Regions from separate parts of the Streptomyces sp. NPDC059897 genome, predicted to be linked through region 1. Evidence: riboswitches for the same ligand, from Rfam matches in the RefSeq annotation. Region 1 holds a riboswitch; the other holds the start of a gene.
The links. A riboswitch is a leader RNA that binds a small molecule or an ion and turns the genes downstream of it on or off. The one in region 1 is predicted to bind cyclic di-AMP.

Region 1 (7,444 bases):
ATCGCCTCCCGCAACCGCTCCGCGTACGACTCGTCGTACGCGTCGAAGCCGCTCGGCGGCTCGGGCACGAAGATCTGCTCCTGCAGCACACCGGCCCACAGCCCGTGCATCCCGCCCTCCGGGTCGCACACGGACATCGGCTGCCAGGTGTCACCGTGGTAGCCACCGCGCCACGTCAGCATCCGCCGCTTCTCGGGCCTGCCGAGCGAGCGCCAGTACTGCAGACACATCTTCAGGGCGACCTCGACCGACACGGACCCCGAGTCGGCGAGGAAGACGTGCTCCAGGCCCTCCGGTGACATGTCGACAAGGCGCTCCACGAGCCGGACCGCCGGCTCGTGCGTCAGGCCGCCGAACATCACATGGCTCATCCGCCCCAACTGGCCGCGCGCCGCCTCGTCGAGCACCGGGTGCCCGTAGCCGTGGATCGCCGACCACCACGACGACATGCCGTCCACCAGCTCGCCGTGCCCGGCGACCCGCAGCCGCACCCCGGCCGCCGACTCGACGACCAGGGGAGCTTGTGTGCCGGGCATCGGGCCGTACGGGTGCCAGACGTGGCGACGGTCCAGGTCGAGCAGTTCGGCCACGTTCAGCTCAGGCATTGGGCGCCAGATCCGTCCCCGCGCCCCGGCGGCGTACGGCGACGAGGTCGGTGCGAGCCCCTTCGGTCTCGGTGGTGGCCTCGCCTTCGGTCTCCGGTGCCGGCGCACACGTCGAACCGCAGCCACCCACGGCCCGGTGCTCGGGCAGTGTCACCTGTTCCGTGCCCTCCACCTCGAACCCGGCGTCCGCGATCATGTCCAGGTCGGTCTTCCCGGCCTGGCCCTCGCTGGTCAAGTAGTCGCCCAGGAAGATGGAGTTGGCGATGTGCAGGGCGAGCGGCTGCATCGAGCGCAGGTGCACCTCGCGGCCACCCGCGATCCGCACCTCCACGTCCGGGCACACGAACCGCACCATGGCCAGGATCCGCAGACACCGCTGCGGCGTCAGGTTCCACTCCTTGGCCAGCGGAGTCCCCTCGAACGGGATCAGGAAGTTCACCGGCACCGAGTCCGGGTCGAGTTCGCGCAGCCCGTAGACGACGTCGACCAGGTCCTCGTCGCGCTCGCCCATGCCCGCGATCAGGCCGGAGCAGGCGGAGAGCCCGGCGTCATGGGCCTTCCTCACGGTGTCGACGCGGTCCGCGTAGGTGTGCGTCGTGGTGATGTCGCCGTACGTCGCCTCCGAGGTGTTCAGGTTGTGGTTGTACGCGTCCGCCCCCGCGCCGCGCAGCCGCTCCGCCTGGCCCTCGTCGAGCAGGCCGAGGCAGGCGCACACCTCCACGCCCTCGTTCTCCGACTTGATCGCGTCGATGGTCTTCGCGACCCGGTCCACGTCCTTGTCCGTCGGCCCGCGCCCGCTCGCCACCAGACACACCCGCTTGGCGCCGCCCGCGACCCCGGCGGCCGCCGCCTTCGAGGCCTCGTCGGGCTTCAGCCACGTGTACTTGAGGATCTCCGCCTTCGAACCCAGGCGCTGCGAGCAGTACGAGCAGTCCTCCGGGCACAGGCCCGACTTGAGGTTCACCAGATAGTTGAGTTTCACCCGCCGCCCGAACCAATGGCGGCGCACCTTGCCGGCCGCGGCCACCACATCGAGCAGTTCGTCGTCCGACGTCGCGAGTACCGCGAGCGCCTCTTCACGGCTCGGCAGTTCGCGCCGAAGCCCCTTGTCCACCAGCGTGTTCAGCAGGTCCATGGGCCCTGATCCTTACCTATCCCGTGCTCTCGGGGAAAGGAGACTCTCTACAAAGGACGGCGTACGGCGTGTGGGTATTGCCACACCCTGCCCAAGTGGCGCGGGCGCTAGTGTCTGTGCATTACCTACAAAGCACCGCTCACCCGTTGCCGGACTCGCAGAGGGACACATGGCCACGCCCCACACACCCGCGTTCGGCTGGATCGGCGCACAGCGGCGCGCCCGCGAGGCCGCGGGACTCGTCCGCACCCTGCGCCCGCGCCCCGCGGACAGCCCGGTGCTCGACCTCGCGAGCAATGACTATCTGGGCCTCGCTCGGCACCCCGAGGTCGTCGAGGGCGCGGCCGCCGCCGCGCGCCGGTGGGGCGGCGGGGCCACCGGGTCCCGCCTGGTGACGGGCAGCACCGAACTGCACGCCCGCCTGGAGCGGGAACTCGCCGAGTTCTGCGGTTTCGAGGCCGCCCTGGTGTTCTCCTCGGGGTACGCGGCGAACCTCGCCGCCGTCACCGCGCTCGCCCCGCACGGCTCACTGATCGTGTCCGACGCGGGCAACCACGCCTCGCTGATCGACGGGTGCCGGCTCGCCCGCGGTGCCACTCAAGTGGCTCCGCACGCGGACCCGGAAGCCGTCCGCAAGGCACTCGGCACGCATGAGGGGCCGAGCGTCGTCGTCACCGACTCGGTGTTCTCGGTGGACGGCGACCGTGCGCCCCTCGCCGAACTGGCAGGGGCGGCAAGGGAGTTCGGTGCGGGCCTGATCGTCGACGACGCGCACGGGCTCGGTGTGGTGGGTCCCGGCGGGCGCGGCGTCCCGCACGAGGCGGGTCTCGCGGGCGCCGCCGACACCGTCGTCAGTGTCACCCTGTCCAAGTCGCTCGGCAGCCAGGGCGGCGCGGTCCTCGGCCCGGCCCACGTCATCGACCATCTCGTGAACGCGGCCCGCACCTTCATCTTCGACACGGGTCTCGCCCCGGCCGCGTGCGGCTCGGCCCTCGCGGCGCTGCGACTGCTGCGCCGCGAGCCCGAACGCGCCGCGCGCGCCCGGCACGTGGCGTCGTCCATGCATCAACTGCTCAGTGAAGAAGGGCTGTTGGCTGTGCGCCCCGACGCCGCGGTCGTCTCCGTGCGCGCCCCCTCGCCCGACGCGGCCGTCCGCTGGGCGGCCGACTGTCGGGACGCGGGACTCTCGGTGGGGTGCTTCCGGCCGCCCTCCGTGCCCGACGGCATCGCGCGGCTGCGACTGACCGCCCGCGCCGACCTCACGGCGACCGAGGTCGCCGAGGCCGTCCGGGTGATCAGCCGCACTGCCCCCAACGGGGCCGCTACCGCAGGGAGTTGACGAAACTCCGCCAGGACCGGGACGTGAACAGGAGCGCGGGCCCCGCCGTGTGCTTGGAGTCGCGGACGGCCAGCAGGCCGGTCGTCCCGCTCGTCCTCAACGGGGCTGTCTCCACGCAGTTGTTGGCGCCCGTGCTGCGGCTGCTGCGCCGCCATCGGACTCCGCTCAGCGACGTACTGCAGGCAATGGTCATGGTGCCTCCTCACGCGGTGCCGGCGCACGACGAGGTGTCGGCGTCCTCGTTTACCCGGCAATCTTTGCGATGAATTCCAGCGAATCCTCGGGTGACCTGGCATGGAGCAGAAGAGCGTCAAAGGCGTCCGTGTACGCCTTGAGGTCTTCTTTCCGTTCGAGGTAGAGGCTACTCGTCAAATGGTCGAGAACAACCACATCCAGATCAGATGTGTTCGGAAAAGAGAACACAACGAAAGGCCCTGTCAGGCCGATATGACCACCGGACGCGAACGGAAGCACCTGGATCCGGACATGCGGCATCGCCGCCGCCTCGGCCAGATGTGTCAACTGCCGCCGCAGCACACCGTTCCCGCCCACCTCCCTGCGCAGCACCGCCTCGTCGAGCACCGCGGTGAGCCGCAGCGGAGGATCGGCGCGCAGCACGTCCTGGCGTGCGAGCCGCACCTCCACCAGCGCGTCGATGTGCCGGTCCGGCGCCCCGTTCAGCACGGAACGTGTCACCGCGTGCGCGTACTCGGGTGTCTGCAGAAGCCCTGGTACGACGCTCGTCTCCAGAGTCCTGATGCGGCACGCCTGGGACTCGAGACTGATGAAATCGCGGTAGGCGGGCGGCAGCAGACCGCGGTACGCGTGCCACCAGTGGTGCCCGCCCGCCTCGTCCCCGCCGGCCAGCGCGACCAGCAGCTCCCGGATCCCGGGATCGCGGGCCTCGAAGGCGTCGAGCAGCCGCAGCACGTCCGAAGGCTTCACGCCACTGCGCCCTGTCTCGATCCTGCTCACCTTCGACTGGTGCCAGCCGACGAGCCGGGCCGCCTCCCCGCTCGTGAGGCCGGCCTGGACGCGCAGCGTCCGCAATTCGGCACCGAGCTTGCGGCGGCGTACCGCGGGACCGTATTTCATGGAGGACTCCTCGGGCTCCTCGCGCCACCCGGCCGGGCTCCCTCCCGGCCCGCACGGGACGCGTGTCTGAGCCGACGGTAGAGGACGGAGCGTGTCCCGGCCCAAATACGGTCCACCGGCGCAGAGTTCACCGCATCGAGCGACAGATATATGCATATCTTGGGGGATCGGCACCACAGTGGGACGTCCAAGTGGCAATCTGGCGCGAAGCAGTTGCCGGGGCCCGCGCGCGAGCGATCCGCGAGGCCGGACGAGCCACCTCGGCGGGAAAGGGACACGTCGCCATGGCAGACCATCAGGAAGCATCCGTCACCCTGCCGAGCGATCCCGCCTCGGTCTCGTCCGCCCGCAGGTACGTCGCGTCGGTTCTCGCGGAGTGGGGCATGGCGTCCGGCACCGACGCGGCGGACACCGTCCGCCTGATCGTGTCCGAACTCGCGACGAACGCGGTGCAGCACACCCTCGGGCAGTCCCCGACGTTCACCGTCGACATGGAGCTGGAGCGCGACGAGCAGCTGCGCATCGGCGTCACCGACAGCCATCCCCGCTACCCCAAGCGGCTGCCGGCCGCGGTCCAGCAGGACAACGGGCGGGGGATGGTCATCATCCGCTGTCTCACCGCGGAGTGCGGCGGCACCCTGACGGTGCGGCCGACCCCGGAGGGCGGCAAGACGGTGTGGATCACACTGCCCTGGGTGGCCTCGGTCAGTCGTCCCGCTTGAGGACCGCCCGCCGCATCAGCCACGGCAGCAGCCCCCACAGCCCGGCACAGATGCAGAACGCCCCGACGCCCGCGGCGATCCCGCCGGCCCTGCCGACGGTCACATCGACCACGAGCAGCACGGACCCGGTGAGCGCCAGCACGAGCGCCGCCATCCCGTACGCGGCGAGCCGTGAGGACACCCGTACGATCCGCCGCTTCGCGCCCATCTGGAACAGCACCCGGTGCACCGCGGCCGGCGCCGTGAACAGCGCGGCCGCGATGACCGTGAGAAGCAGCGTCGTCACGTACGTGGTCCGTTGGACCGTGTCGAGCGACGGGAACCGGGGAGTGAAGGCGAGCGTCAGCAAGAACGCGAACAGGAACTGCACACCGGTCTGGGTGACCCGGAGCTCCTGAAGGAGCTCACCGAAGTTCCGATCGGCGCGTTCCAGCGGCGTTTCGTTGCGCTCATTCATCCCTTACGAGTATCCGCTCGCGGCACGCTCAAGCGCGAGCGCGGCGCCTCACCGCACCCGGCCGTACAGCACGCTGTTCGTCCAGATCCGCTCCAGACGGACCACGGAACCGGTCTTCGGGGAGTGCCAGATGCGGCCCTTGCCGGCGTAGATGCCGACGTGGTAAATGCTCCGGCCGGAGCGGAAGAACACCAGGTCACCACGTGAGCGATGGGACCTGGAGATGTGCTTGGTCCGGTTGTACTGCTGGGCCGCGGTGCGCGGCAGCTTCTTGCCGGCCCGCTTGAACGAGTAGAGCGTGAGCCCCGAGCAGTCGAACCGGTGCGGCCCGGCGGCGCCCCACTTGTAGGGCGCACCCTTCTTGGACGCGGCGACCTGCAGTGCCTTGACCGATGCCGTCGCCGCCGATGCCTCGGATGCGGCGCCCGGGACCATGAGCCCCCCGCCGGCGACGGCGAGGGAGAGGGCGGAAGCGGTACCCGCCCGGGTCAGCAGCGACGGAACACGATTCAGCGCAGTCATGCGCAACCCTTCGTCAACCGCCTGTGAAGGATGACCTGTCGGGTTCGGGTGGCGAAGTTGCCCGGCCGCGTACCGCGGCTTCACCCCAAGGACCGTCCGGCGCGGCCTCTGACGAGGTGCGGCGGGGGCCCGTCGTGCTCGGGTCCTCCACTCCTGCCGATGCACTCCTGTCGACCTGGCATCCGCACGCTGGCAGGACTCGGCGTCCGTGCGGACCGCCCCGCCGCGGTGGCGGGGGCTTGTCGTCGCAACGGATCTTCACGCACGGCCGAGGCGAAAACCGTGGTGAACCGGCGGTAAGTGAGGCTCGTCACGCTTGACCCGTTCGGGTGGACGGTGCGGCTTTCGCCCCTGCCCGCCGAGGCCCGACGAGGCCCGTACCAGCGGCGGAAGGCCATATTCCGGCGGCCGCCTACGACGCGTACGCAACTTTGCCGGGCTCATTTGCGTACCGGAGGCTGGGCCGTCCGGGGTACCCCGTCTGGGTCGTTTGGGTCGCGGTCCGGCGGCTCGGATGTCCGGTGAACGCTCTGCGGCTCCGGTTGACTCGAACCGACTTCAACCGACCGGTTCTGAAGGAAGCGTGACCCGATTGGTTCGCCGCTCCCCGTCCAGGACGCGCAGCGCCCGCGCCAGCGTGCTCGCGTGCATGCGGCTCTCGCCCCTCTGGTGCATCAGGTTCAGCGCGTCCCGCAGTTCGACGGCCCTGCTCGCCAGCGCCTGCGCCGCGCGCAGGCCGCTGTAGGTGTCGTCGCCCCGGGCCGGGTTGATCCGCGCGACGAGATCGACGACCTCCAGATAGCGGTCCACGAGTTCGCACTCGGCGCGGGTCAGCGCGGGCAGCGGCGGGAGTTCGGGCGGATACATCGGCCGATCACCTCGCGCCGGGGGAGCGCAGGGTGGCGGTCCGGTTCTCCACGACGTGGTCCACCAGGCCGTACTCCAGGGCCTGTTCGGCCGTCAGCACGGTGTCCCGCTCGATGTCCGCGCCCACCTGTTCCTTGGTGCGTCCGCTGTGCCGGGCGAGCAGCTCCTCCAACTGGTCGCGCATGCGCGTGAGTTCACTCGCGTAGATCTCGAGGTCGCTCGGCTGGCCCTGGGCCGGCTCGGGCAGCGAGGGCTGGTCGATCACCACGCGCGCGCCGGGCAGCGTCATCCGCTTGCCCGGTGTCCCCGCCGCGAGCAGCACCGCGGCCACGGACGAGCACTGCCCCAGACAGGTCGTCGCGACGTCGCAGCCGACGAACCGCATCGTGTCGTAGAGCGCGGTCATCGCGCTGAACGAGCCGCCCGGGGAGTTGATGTACAGGGAGATGTCCCGGTCGGGGTCCAGGTACTCGAGGTGCATGAACTGCGCCATCACATCGTTCGCCGAGACGTCGTCGACCGGCGTCCCGAGGAAGACGATGCGCTCTTCCAGAAGCTTCGAATAGGGGTCGAGGGTGCGGCTGCCCGAACTGGTGCGCTCGGTGAACTCGGGCAGGACGTAGCGGCCGGACGGACGGGGCATGGGGGCCTCCTCAAGGCGCTGCTTCAGGTCTGGCTGCGGTGCGCGCTTCTCTAAAAATG
Region 2 (7,444 bases), on a different contig from region 1:
GGCGCATCCCTCGTTAGGGTCAATTGGTGGCCTCGTATCCCGTCTATCCGCACCGGCAGGACGACGTCCTCGGCGCACACCCGAGCGGCGCGGTCCCGCACGGTGCGGTTCCGCATCCCCGCTGGTGGGAGCGGAAGGGAGTGCGGGTCACCGCACTGGCGACGCTGCTCGCGGTCTCCGGGGTGGTGATCCTCGCCCTCGTCCGCGAGCAGACCGGCACGGAGGGCTTCTTGGTCGGGCTCGGCCTCGCCGTGCTGCCCGTCCCCCTCCTCATATCCGCGTTCCGCTGGCTGGACCGCGTACGGCCGGGCCCCTGGCGGAACCTGATCTTCTCCTTCGCGTGGGGCGCGTGCGCGGCGGCGCTGATAGCGATCGTCGCCAACAGCTTCGCGACCCGCTGGATAGAGACCGCGACCGCCGACCCCTCCAGCGCCGACACCCTCGGCGCCACCGTCATCGCCCCGATCGTCGAGGAGACCGCGAAGGCGGCGGCCGTGCTGCTCGTCTTCCTGTTCCGCAGACGCGACTTCACCGGAATCGTCGACGGCGTCGTGATCGCCGGGGTCACCGCGACCGGCTTCGCGTTCACCGAGAACATCCTCTATCTCGGCAACGCCTTCGGCACCGACCAGCTCTCCGGCACGGGCCCCGGCCTGACCTCCGTCACCGCCGCCACCTTCTTCGTGCGCGTCGTGATGTCCCCGTTCGCGCACCCGCTGTTCACGGTCCTCACCGGCATCGGCTTCGGCATCGCCGCCGCTATGGCGCCGGGCCGCGGCCGACTGCGCCGGATGCTGCTCCCGCTCGCCGGACTGTTCGCCGCGATGGGCATGCACGCGTTCTGGAACGGCTCGTCCTCGTTCGGCGAGTACGGCTTCTTCACGGTGTACGCCGCGTTCATGGTGCCGGTGTTCGGCGTCCTCACCTGGCTCGCGGTGTACGTGCGCCAGCGCGAGCTGCGCACCGTGCGCCAGGAACTGCCCGCCTACGTCGCCGCGGGCTGGCTCGCCCCGCCGGAGCCGTTCGCGCTCGGCTCGCTCAAGGCGCGGCGCCTGGCCCGCGACTTCGCCACGCACTACGGCGGCCGGACGGCGGCCACGGCGGTCGTCGAGTACGAGGACTACGCGACGTCCCTCGCACTGCTGCGCCACCGCGGCCGCCGCGGCAAGGCCGGCGCGGACTTCGTCGTACGGGAGCGGGAGCTGCTCGAGGCGCTGTGGGTGCGGCGCCACTACGCGCGCCCGGCGCTCGCGTACGGCTCCCAGATCGCGGCGCCGATGTGGCTGCCCCCGGTGTACGCGGGCCCGCTGGCACAGGGCCCCGCGTACCCCACGTACAACTACAACCCCTACCGGTACTGACGCCGGCCCTGCCGAGGGCTCACTGCTGCCGAGGGCTCACGCGGAAGCCACCGTCAGCCGGTCGAGGTCCGCCTGCGTCAGCCGCAGGTCCGCCACCGCGAGCAGCGCCGGGAGCTGTTCGACGGTCCGCGCGGACGCGATCGGCGCCGTCACCGTGGGCTGCGCGGCGAGCCAGGCGAGGGCGACCGTGGCGATCTCCGCGTCGTGGGCCTGCGCGATCTCGTCGAGGGCGGTCAGGACCCGCTGCCCCCGCTCGGTCTCCAGGTGCTTGCCCGCACCGGCGGCCCGCGCGCTGTCGACGGCGACGCCCGGCCGGTACTTGCCGGTCAGGAAGCCGGAGGCGAGCGCGTAGTACGGCACGGAGCCGAGGCCCGCGCGGGCGGCGACGTCCTGGAGTTCGCCCTCGTACGTGTCGCGCGAGACGAGGTTGTAGTGCGGCTGGAGCGCGACGTAGCGGGCGAGGCCCTCGCGGTCGGAGAAGTCGAGGGATTCCTTCAGGCGCTCGGCGGAGATGTTCGACGCGGCGATGTGCCGCACCTTGCCCGCCTTCACCAGCTCGTCGAGGGCGCCGATGATCTCCTCGACCGGCACCTCGGGCTTGTCGTAGTGCGTGTAGTACAGGTCGATGTGGTCGGTGCCCAGGCGCTTCAGGGAGGCGTCGGCCGCGGCCTTGATGTTGGCGGCGGACAGGCCCTGGTACTCGGGGTGCTGGCTGCCCTTGGTGGCGATGACGACGTCGTCGCGGCGCCCGCGCGAGGCCAGCCACGTGCCGATGACGGTCTCCGACTCACCGCCCTTGTTGCCGTCCACCCAGGCCGAGTACACATCGGCGGTGTCGATGAAGTTGCCGCCCGCGGCGACGTACGCGTCGAGCACCTCGAAGGACGTGGCCTCGTCGGCGGTCCAGCCGAACACGTTGCCGCCCAGGGAGAGCGGGAAGACCTCGAGGTCGGAGGTGCCGAGCTTGCGCAGCGTGGAAGAGGAGGAAGTCATGCTCTGCCTCAACACCCGTACGGAATACGGTATTCCGGGCGCACCCCGGAAGTTGCCCCAAGAATGGGCAAACCGGCAGCCCTGACGTCGGGGGGTCAGCGCCAGGACCGCCGGGGTTCACGGGTTCACGGACTCATGGGTCCTCAGAGAGAGAGGCCCTTGTCGCGCAGCCACGACCCGGGGTCGACGCCGGTGGACTGCCCGTCGGGGTGGACCTCCAGGTGGAGGTGCGGCCCGGTGACATTGCCCGTGGCGCCCACGCGGCCGATGACGTCGCCGGTGGTGACCTTCTGGCCCGCGCTGACATTGAGCGAGGACTGGTGGCAGAACCACAGCTCGGTGCCGTCGTCGAGCGTGAGCACCGTGCGGTAGCCGTACGCGCCCGCCCAGCCGGCCTCCGTGACCGTGCCGGAGTGGATGGCGCGGATCGGGGTACCGGTGGAGGCGGCGAAGTCGAGGCCCGTGTGGTAGCCGGAGGACCACATGGAGCCGGGCTGGCCGAAGGTGCCGGAGAGCGTGTACGAGGCGACCGGGAGCTTGAAGGCGGCGGCCAGCTTGCGCAGGCGCTCCTCCTCCGCCTTGCGGCGGGCCTCCGCCTCGGCCTTCTTCTTCGCGGCGATCTCCTTGGCCTTCGCCGCGTCCTGCTTGGCGGCGGCCTCTTCGGCGGCCTGCTGCGCGGCGGCCTCCTCGGCGGCCTGCTTCGCGGAGGCGTCGGCGGCGTCCTGCTGCGTCTCGGCCTGCTGCATGATGCGGGCCCGCAGTGCCTCGCCCGCGCCGGTCTGTCCGTCGGCGGCCTCGGCCTGGGTGATTCCGGCGCCGCTCAGCGGGGAGGCCGTGGCGCCGGAGTCGGAACCGGAGTCCGAGCCGTCGGATATCAGCGAGCCCACGCCCGGCAGCGACTTGGCCTCGGGCAGCGAGTCCTTGACCGCGGAGAGGTCGGGCATGGAGATGTGGACCGGCGGCTTGCCGCCCTGTGCGGTGGCGATGCCGCCCGCACCGACGGCGGCGACCACGCCGACGCCGAGAACAGTGGAGCTGCGCGCGAATCCGCCGCGGCGGCGGGCTACGCGATGCCTGCCGCGGACGGGAGCGAGGGACTCCTCGGTGGGATTCCACTCTTCCCAGGTCTCCTGCTCGACGCCGGAGGTGTCTTCGGGGCCGTAGAAGAAGTCGGGGGCAGGCCGGTTCGACGCCACGGGGGCGCTCTCCTTTCCTTCCTTCTCGCCTACCGGGTTAGCTGACGGGTTCGGAGCAGGAAGGTCTCCTACGGACACCAAAGGTGTCCGATTCACCCCAAGTTGGTGGTTCCCCGGCTCCCTTGCGGGATTAGGCGTGTGCGCACGGAGCCATCTCTTGTGACGGCTGGGACGACCGCGCTGCGTTATCGAACGTTAATAGACAGCAGACAGTAATTCCAAGCGCTTCCCACTGATCGTTCACGACTCTGGCCAGGACTTTTCAGGACACTAGCGGGCGGAACGGGGCGAGTTGACGTCACACCGTCCCCACATTCAACGGACTCAATCCTCTGACGGTACGTCAATTGTTATGCGGAGCGACGCCGTTCGACTACGGTCGGCTACCTCGAGTAACAAACGATCAAGGACCTCAGGTCCGCCGCACGGCGAGCAGCGCCATGTCGTCGGTCGTCCCGTTGCCGGTGTGCGCGCGCACCTCCGCGGCGAGGGCCGCGAGGAGTTCCTCGGGCCCCGGGAAGAGGCGTCCCGACAGCCGGGCCGCCGGATCGTAGAAGCGGCCGTTCGCGTCGCGCGCCTCGGAGAGCCCGTCGGTGTAGAGCAGCAGCGTGGCCGCGGACGGGAACGCCGCCTCGACGGCCCGGTCGGGCCAGCTGCCCAGTTCGCTCATGCCGAGCGGCAGCGCCGCCTGGCACGGGTCGAGCGCGCGTACGGTGCCGTCGCCGAGCAGCAGGAGCGGGGCGGGGTGACCGCGGTTCAGGACCCGCACGAGGTCGACGCCGTGCGGGATCTCGGCGAGCACCGCGGTGGTGAAGCCCTCGAAGTCGTCGATGCCGCTGCGCCGGGTGCCCTCGCGGGCCAGGGCCCGCTCCAGGCGCTGGGCGACCGCCTCCAGGGAGCCCTCCTGCTCGGCGGCCTCCCGGAACGCCCCGATGACGACGGCGACCGCCGCGACCGCGCCGAGCCCCTTGCCGCGCACGTCACCGACGATGATCCGGATGCCGTGCGGGGTGTCCTGGACCGCGTACAGGTCGCCGCCGATGAACGCGTCGGCCTGCGCCGCCTCGTAGCGCGCCGCGATGGCGAGACCGCCGAGCCGCCGGGCCGGCTCCGGCAGCACCGCCAACTGGGCGGCCTGGGCGATCTCACGGGCGGAGGCCAGCTGCTCGTAGCTGCGGTAGACGATCCGGTTGAGCAGGCAGGCCAGCAGGCAGACGGTGGCCACGGTGACGATCTCGGTGACGAACACGGAGTCGAGGTTCTCCGTGAAGCGCAGGTGCACCGCGACGATCGCTCCGATCGACACCACGCCGACCAGGGCCGTCGCGCCGAGCGAGAAGAACGGGGCGGCCACCAGCGGAGCCGCGCTGAACAAGGGGGCACCGGGGAAGCCGCTGGGGGTGACGTACTCGTAGACCGCGCCGCCGATGACGAGCAGCAGGGGCAGCAGCCGAAGGAAGAGGCGAGTGCTCGCGGTGTCGGAGCCGTGCCTCCTCCGTCTCCAGCCGGTGCCTCCTGTTCGCTGCCCCACCACTCGTCTCCTGCCGTTCCCTGCCAGCTTCCGGCGTCTCACCAAGAGTTCCCGCACGGGGACGCGGAGGCGAGCAGGGGTGGGCCGTACGGGTGGGGAACGTGACGTGCGCAACACGGGCGAGCATGCGGAAAACAAACGAACAGGGCCCGGAATCTCATGAGATTCCGGGCCCTGTTCTTCAGTAGCGGGGACAGGATTTGAACCTGCGACCTCTGGGTTATGAGCCCAGCGAGCTACCGAGCTGCTCCACCCCGCGCCGTTGTGTTCACAACTCTACGCCATCAGGGGGAGTGAACGCGAATCGCTTCGCGTGACCGCTCACGCGGCGGCGTGCGTCAGCGTCTCCCACGCCACGAACAGGTCGTCCGTCCCCTCGGGACGCTGCTTCTCGGTGAGCCTCTCGGTGTGCGGGAGGTCCATCTTCAGCCGCCCCTGTAGGTGCTGGAGCCCCACCTCCGTGTCGGGCCCCATGTCCCGCTGCACCTTCCCGCCGCACAGCCAGGACGGGGCCTTGGCGCCCAGCTGGTACTTGGAGTGCAGCTCCAGCGCCGCGGCGAGCCGGTCCTTCACCTCCCCGTACAGGTCGACGCCCTGGTGCCAGGCGGTCTCGGCCATGTGGGAGGTGGCGGCGAGCGAGTAGCTGGCGTGCTTGAAGTTGCGGCAGGTCTCCTGGGCGAGCCCATCCTTGAAGGTCTTCTGCCCGAACCAGTACGTCCGCAGTTCCTTCGGGGTGTCGATGCCGCTGCCCTTCGGCTTCACCGGCAGCTTCCCGTCGGAGGACAGGTAGAAGTACGCGGGGACACGGTCCCTGAAGTGCCCGACGGCCTGGTCGAAGGCGCTCTGGTCGTTCAGGTAGACGGCCATGCTCATCGTCGCGTCGGCCATCACCAGGTCCCAGTTGCCGTTGAAGTCCGCGGAGCCGCCGCGCACTTCCGGCAGGTAGGCCTCGCGCAGCATCCGCTGGAACTTCAGCTCCTGCCCGTCCGGCCAGTCCTTGTACGTGTACTGCATCAGCTCGGCGGCCTTCGCCCAGGACGCGCCGGCCCAGGCGGCCTGGAGCCCCGCGTTGTCCTCGCTGTGCCCGGTGACCTTGTCCGCCCAGGCGTTCATGATCTCGACGGCCTTGGCGGCGTGCGCCTTGTCGCGGGTGACGTTCCACAGCAGGGCCTGCGTATAGGCGGCGATGGCGTCCTCGCGCTCCTCGACGCAGCCCTGTCCGGCCTCGGCGTCGAAGGGGCACTTCACGGTGGCGTACGGCTTGGCCTTGTAGTCGAGGTCGGCGTACTTGCTGGTGCTCATCTCCTTGTACGCGGAGATCCACGGCTCCTGCTTGCGGGTCACGTGGTCGCGGACCGCGGCCAGTTGCCCCTTGCCGACCAGGACGCCGGGGTGCGCGAAGGGGCCGCCGGAGGGCCGGTGCTCGGGGTGCGCCCCCACGTCGGAGTCGGTCCGTGTGGCCGCGCCGCACGCCGTCGCGGCCACCACCAACAGAGGGACGAGGCCCCCCAGAAGAACGCGTCGCGTCCGTGCGCCCGCTGCCATGCAACACCTCCGGTCGGATCACTGGACGAGCGAGTCCGGCCCCCTGTCGTCCGCCCGGAGGGCGGGCCGGAAATGGCTTGGTGCGTGCGATCGCAAGGCGGAGGAGGGCGTCGACGCGGAGCGTCGGCAACCGACGACAACGCCGCGAGCGTGCGTGCCAAGCCATTTCCGGCAGGCAGGGGGCCGGACTCGCTCGTCTAGCAGCCTGACGCCTGCGGGCGGTCGGCGCAGGATCTGTTGCGCCGGTCGGGAACGGCCCTGTGCCGCTTCCCTGCGCTCTTCGTGTCACCTTCGCACTCCTTCCGCCCCTTTCGGGCCCTTTTCCCCGCGCCGCACAGTCCGGCCTCGGTGCCCCGCTTCGGCATTTCGGGCCCCCTCGGATGCGGTGGTCCGAGAAGAAAGCTTTCGACAAATAGATGTAGGTAGCGGTACTCGCCTTATCGAGCACACCGGCGGTCAACGCCCAATTACGCTCGTGGGTTCACGCAACACGACGGGACCCCGCATGTCGCACAGCGCAGGTCACAGCCGCCCCGGTCAACTCACACTGCACCCCGTCACCGTGGCCTCCGGGCCACTGCGACTGATCGCCCGTCACATCTCGCCGGTCACCGGCTCCGGCGGGGACATCTTCGGCGTCGCCCCCACCGCCGACGGGGTGAGGTTGATCATCGGTGACGTCATGGGCCACGGCGCGGCGGCCCACGGCACCGCCGCCGCGGTCCTGCGGGCCTGGCGGCTGCTCGCCCCCGAGGAACCCGCCCTGGGCGGGATCGCGCACCGGCTCCACTCGCTCATCGCCCGCTCACCCCACCCGG

Region 2: another riboswitch for cyclic di-AMP. It lies ahead of ACFV9W_RS31315 (M23 family metallopeptidase); the one in region 1 lies ahead of ACFV9W_RS23850 (C40 family peptidase).

What each region holds. Positions count from the first base shown of each region.
Region 1 is NZ_JBHWKQ010000022.1:96,044-103,487, forward strand. It holds gene ACFV9W_RS23815 (adenosylmethionine--8-amino-7-oxononanoate transaminase) at 1-605, opposite strand, end outside; gene bioB (biotin synthase BioB) at 598-1,740, opposite strand; gene ACFV9W_RS23825 (8-amino-7-oxononanoate synthase) at 1,910-3,079, shown strand; gene ACFV9W_RS23830 (DUF397 domain-containing protein) at 3,063-3,272, opposite strand; gene ACFV9W_RS23835 (helix-turn-helix domain-containing protein) at 3,323-4,174, opposite strand; gene ACFV9W_RS23840 (ATP-binding protein) at 4,459-4,896, shown strand; gene ACFV9W_RS23845 (DUF6328 family protein) at 4,880-5,353, opposite strand; gene ACFV9W_RS23850 (C40 family peptidase) at 5,402-5,875, opposite strand; cyclic di-AMP (ydaO/yuaA leader) riboswitch at 5,879-6,090, opposite strand; gene ACFV9W_RS23855 (hypothetical protein) at 6,434-6,742, opposite strand; gene ACFV9W_RS23860 (ATP-dependent Clp protease proteolytic subunit) at 6,750-7,385, opposite strand.
Region 2 is NZ_JBHWKQ010000039.1:46,593-54,036, reverse strand. It holds gene ACFV9W_RS31325 (PrsW family intramembrane metalloprotease) at 27-1,361, shown strand; gene ACFV9W_RS31320 (aldo/keto reductase) at 1,398-2,354, opposite strand; gene ACFV9W_RS31315 (M23 family metallopeptidase) at 2,498-3,550, opposite strand; cyclic di-AMP (ydaO/yuaA leader) riboswitch at 3,562-3,697, opposite strand; gene ACFV9W_RS31310 (PP2C family protein-serine/threonine phosphatase) at 3,963-5,081, opposite strand; tRNA gene ACFV9W_RS31305 (tRNA-Met) at 5,267-5,340, opposite strand; gene ACFV9W_RS31300 (alginate lyase family protein) at 5,403-6,626, opposite strand; gene ACFV9W_RS31295 (PP2C family protein-serine/threonine phosphatase) at 7,132-7,444, shown strand, end outside.